2 regions of the Brakhagea baltica genome follow, and region 2 is predicted to be linked to the other one. Evidence: riboswitches for the same ligand, from Rfam matches in the RefSeq annotation. Region 2 holds a riboswitch; the other holds the start of a gene.
The links. Region 2 has a riboswitch for cobalamin ahead of SH449x_RS04080 (hypothetical protein). Riboswitches for the same ligand answer to the same signal wherever they lie in the genome.
Positions count from the first base shown of each region.

Region 1 (2,399 bases), 340 kb from region 2:
ATTCTTAAGATTGCACCTAAAATGATACGGTAGCGTTTCTGTAGAAAGTGAAGCCTCGCACCAAGGAACACCGTATGCCGTCTCCTTTTCCTGGAATGAATCCGTACTTAGAACAGCCTTCGGTTTGGGAGGATTTTCACACCGCTTTCGCGGCGCAGATTCGAGACGTGCTCGCAGCCCAAGTTCGCCCGAACTTTATGGTCAAGCTGGAGGAACGAGTCTTTATTCACGAACCGTCCGGGGGGGAAAGACGCAAGCAGCTCGGCAGGCCGGATATCGCATTGCTGGAAGATGTCGATATAGAACGCCATGCGTTTGTCGAGATTCATGATCGTCAGAATCGAGAACTCGTGACCATGATCGAAATCTTTAGCCCATCCAATAAAAGGTACGGCCCGTACCGCGATCAGCATATCATGAAGCGAACCTCGTTGATGTTCAGTACTGCGTCGCTGGTAGAGATCGATCTGCTGCGAGGTGGCCCTAGGTTTCCACTGAACGATTTACCTCCGAGCGATTATTTTGTCGCGATCTATCGCAAGCCCCTGCTTCCCCAGGTGGAAGCGTGGCCGATTGGAATTAGAAACCAGCTACCTGTTATTCCCATTCCGCTCAAGGGTGAGTTTCCGGATGCGTCGCTGGATCTACAAGCGGTATTGCATCGAGTCTACGATGCCGCCGGTTACGAGGATTACATCTATGAGTCGAGCCCAGAGCCTCCGCTCGAGGGTCCTGACCTCGCCTGGGCTCAGTCGATACTAGGCACGAAAAATTCCGCGAGTTAAGGTACCGAGCTCCGACCACAAGGCACGAAAATGTTACTCATCAACGATGCGTGCGAGCAGGCGGTCTCCCGTACAAAAGGACTCGTTGCCTCGTCCACTACGAGAGGCTCCCGAATGCATTGGGAGGGGGTATAGGACCGCGACTCACCAGCATGAACGGGGGGATCGCCGTCAGGAATTGGAATCGTTTGACGAAGAGGCTTTGTTGGGTTAGTCTCTCGTTCAATGACTTAGGTTCTCGTGTCGCTTGTTGCGATCGGGATGAAAAGGGAAAACGGTGCAAATCCGTTGCGGGCCCGCCGCTGTAATCGGCTACGAAATTCGCAATCTGACCACTTCGGAATTCTTTTCAAGAATCCGAGGGAAGGTGCGAAAGACGGTAATGCCGAGAGCCAGAAGACCTGCCTAAATAGTCCAAACTGTTGACGAATCGTTCCTCGTGGACTGGGAACGGCAACGAGACAAGAGCTATGGCAAGATTGCCAACCGTGGGTCGATTATCTCGCCTCACGGGCCACCATGGGATGGTGAGCCAAGCAAGAAATTCTATGCCGATACACATTAGCTTGAGAACCATCACCTCCTTGGTTGCTTTTTGGCTGCTGTGTGGTCTTTTCGCAGGATGCGAGATGCCACTCACAGATTCGCAATCAAAAGACCCGCTAGACGACGCTGCGAAATCGTCCCTTCCGTCGGAGACTCAGAATCGGGTTTTTCGAGATCGGTTGGGCCGCAGTGTCTCAATACCGAATATTCCCAAAAGAATCGTATCTCTATCCCCCGCTACGACCGAATTGCTTTTTGCGTTGGATCTGGGGGGATCGCTTGTGGGGGCAACCCAGAGTTGCGATTACCCACCAGAGGCTTTGTCGATCCCCCGGATTGGAACTGGTCCGCTCGAAGGGATCAGTCGCGAAGCTATTGTTGCACAAAATCCTGACTTAATTCTCTGCAAAGCCGATACTCACGGCTCACTGACGGAGACATTCGAAGCCCTGAAGATCCCAATTCTTGGATTGGGGGCTGAGAATTTGCAAGAGCTTTACGATGAAACGATCCTCCTAGGCTCGATCATGAATCGAGCCACAGAGGCGGATGCGTTCGTTAGGAGTATGCAGGAAAGGCTACAAGCCATCGTGGCCAGGATTCCGAAATCGGAGCAACGTCCATCCCCAAAAGTCTTCTACGAAGTGTGGGATGAGCCACTCATGACAATCAATGGTGAGACCTTTATCGGTGAACTGTTAGAGATTGCTGGGGCCCAAAACATATTTGCCGATACGCCTATTCGGTATACGCGAATTAGTCTTGAGGAAGTCATCGCCAGGGATCCTGAGATCGTTTTATGCCCGACATCTCATGATCGCCCTGTCGAGCTGAATTCGGTGCTTCAACGACCTAGATGGCAAACCATCCAAGCGATCCGAGACCGGCGAGTCTACCTGGTCAATGGAGATCATATTTCTCGATGTGGCCCTCGGTTGCTGGAGGCCTTAGATCAGATCGTATCGCTCCTCCATTCTACAGAGGAAGAGCGGCCGTAATGTGGCAGCTAGAATTCTATGCATCATAGAAAACTCTCTCTGTTGGGATGGTCTATTATTGCGTTGACTT
Region 1 covers NZ_CP197409.1:684,550-686,948, forward strand. The annotation lists gene SH449x_RS02650 (DUF4058 family protein) at 75-785, shown strand; cobalamin riboswitch at 1,001-1,208, shown strand; gene SH449x_RS02655 (ABC transporter substrate-binding protein) at 1,334-2,329, shown strand.
Region 1: it holds a riboswitch for cobalamin, as region 2 does, so the genes downstream of both, SH449x_RS02655 (ABC transporter substrate-binding protein) here and SH449x_RS04080 (hypothetical protein) in region 2, are expected to answer to the same signal.

Region 2 (2,399 bases):
TCCGGCACAATGAGCATGACCAGTGTCGTGGCCGGAACGACTTTCGAGTATTCGCGACGAACCCATCTCACCTTGGGCTATGGAACCGCACTGACCAACGGCGAAGGACGGCAATACGACGGAGCCTTTCGCGCCTCGCTACAGCGAGGCTGGTAGCTTACTCCCGTTTTTGGTCGCTAGTCCCCAACTCCTCGCGAACTTTGTGCACTATCGTGGCGATTCTGTGTAACGCATTTTTCGTCTGCGCCATACCCAAAGTGAGCCAGCCACTGCGATCAAGGCTAAACTTGACGGCTCAGGGACAGCGGCGAAACGAAGATTATCGAGTGCGACATAAGCGGGAGTGTTCATGCCCCAAGCTCCCACGTCACTAGACGAAAAGGAGAGTCTCACAGATCGAACGATTCCCAGGGAGGTCAAACTGAGATTGGTCCACTCGTCGATAATGTAATCCAAGCTGTTGTCAGCGAACCGGAAATCCGCCAAATAGAAATCGACGCTGCCCGTCGTACTGCCAGTTGCATTGACGTCCGAGAATCCCGTAAAAGTAACACGGAACCAATCGGGATCGTTACCCGTTAGACCTCCGAACTGTTTGGAAAACGAGTCGCCGTCTCGCATGGACAATGCCGTATAAGTTGTATTCGTCACCGACATGGAAATGAGTCGGCTACTCTCGGGCATGTTAAAGAATGAATTCGCCCCCCCAAAAGCGACCGCATAATTTGAGGAGCCGTTCGCGCCGGCTCCTGGATTTGCCGATGCAAAAGCCGCATATTGATTTCCGAATCCAGATGTGGTCTTGTCCACAACATTGCTGTAGGCGAATCCGCTCCACGAGCCCCAGTTTGGATTGTAGCTGTTGTTAAAGAAGACACCGCCACTCGTCCAACCACCAGCCGCGTCGGCACCGTTGTAAAAACTGTTCTGGGATAAACTTAACTCTTCAAAACCAACAAGCACGTCTGCGTGGCAGCGGGGCAGCGACCAAAAACTCGAAATGCCGAACAACAATAGAAACAAAACTCTCATGAACTAAATCCTCAGGTTTAAAAAACAAAAATTCAACAAACGTTCCCTCGTTACGGAAACCAACTAAGCAATATGACTAACGGCCTTCGTTGCTTTCTCGTGCAGTCCGTCGCCGCAGCCTGCGAACGAGCAATGTGGCGGTGGACGGGAGGAACAAGCCACAACAGAGCAGTGGCACAACAACGAAATTAACCAGCAGAGATCGCATCTTGAATCCCGATCTGCGCACGAACTCGCCGAAGACTCGCGTCAACGCACGAGCCAAACGACAAAGGAGTCGATTCTAGCAGTTCCAAGTAAGTGTGATATAGACTCCAGCAGCTTTTACCGAATCCCCTCAGCCTGATCGACTTGCGAAGCATTCTCGGGAGCATGGTTGAAAAAGCAACTGCGACGAATGCTCCAATCCAAGAGAGCACGAAATCGTCTAACCCGAGGTAGGTCTTCTGACTCACTGCCGTATCGCCTGCTCACAGCCTTCTCATCCTTTTGCTCCGACGGTGCCGAAAGGCACCAAATCGGAAGGACAATGGCTCATTCGTTAGAAAGGAGCGACGATTGCGATTCTTTCGAAATCGCAGGCAGCACACAGCGGCCGGACCGTCCCGGAATTGTCTCTAAAAAGAGACGCACCGGAGTTCCCTGTTCATCCCGTTAGTTGCTAACGTGGATCACCTCAGGTCTGCGTACTTTAACGGTCTGGTAAATCATGTCAACTAACAAGACGGCAAAAATCGAGAATGCAGAATCGGAACCACTGTGAACTTTGCCAATGCGATTCCTTCGCTCAGTGGTTTACTTTGCAACCTCAATAGTCGCTGATGATCTCGCCTCCCTTGCGGGAGAGTAAGGCAGCAAACGTAACAACATCGATTTGCTCGTTCACGAAGCGAGCTGCACCATCGGCCATCAAGAAATTCGCACCACCTCGATGGTAGCTATGAAACTCCTGCCCAAAATCACAAAAATCTCCACGGCGACTTTTGAAAGGTGGGGCGCACGAATCCCAATGGGATCCGAGCTTGACCTTTGCATTCAGTGGAGAACTTTGGTCGAAGACATTTTTGTGACCAATCCATATCGAGTGCCTCCCCTCGGGGGCTTCGCCAATGACGATTGTTTGTGAGCTTCCGTCGAGGATATCCGTTACGCTGATCTGCTTTTCATGTCCAAAAAGCATCACGCCTCGACCGACTCCATCTTGGATTCCCAAATCGGAATAGTTGTTCTGGCAATTCCTTCGTGGAAAACATCGCATCGATCTTTCGCCGTAGTTGCCGCCGTAGTCCGTTCTGCCGAACAACACACTGGAACTGAGATCGTCTCCATTGGGTCGATAAAGTTCTGTTTGTGTGGCTGACGGGCAT
Region 2 covers NZ_CP197409.1:1,023,641-1,026,039, forward strand. The annotation lists gene SH449x_RS04070 (hypothetical protein) at 1-156, shown strand, start outside; gene SH449x_RS04075 (DUF4465 domain-containing protein) at 208-1,032, opposite strand; gene SH449x_RS04080 (hypothetical protein) at 1,221-1,487, opposite strand; cobalamin riboswitch at 1,452-1,726, opposite strand; gene SH449x_RS04085 (DUF1559 family PulG-like putative transporter) at 1,841-2,399, opposite strand, start outside.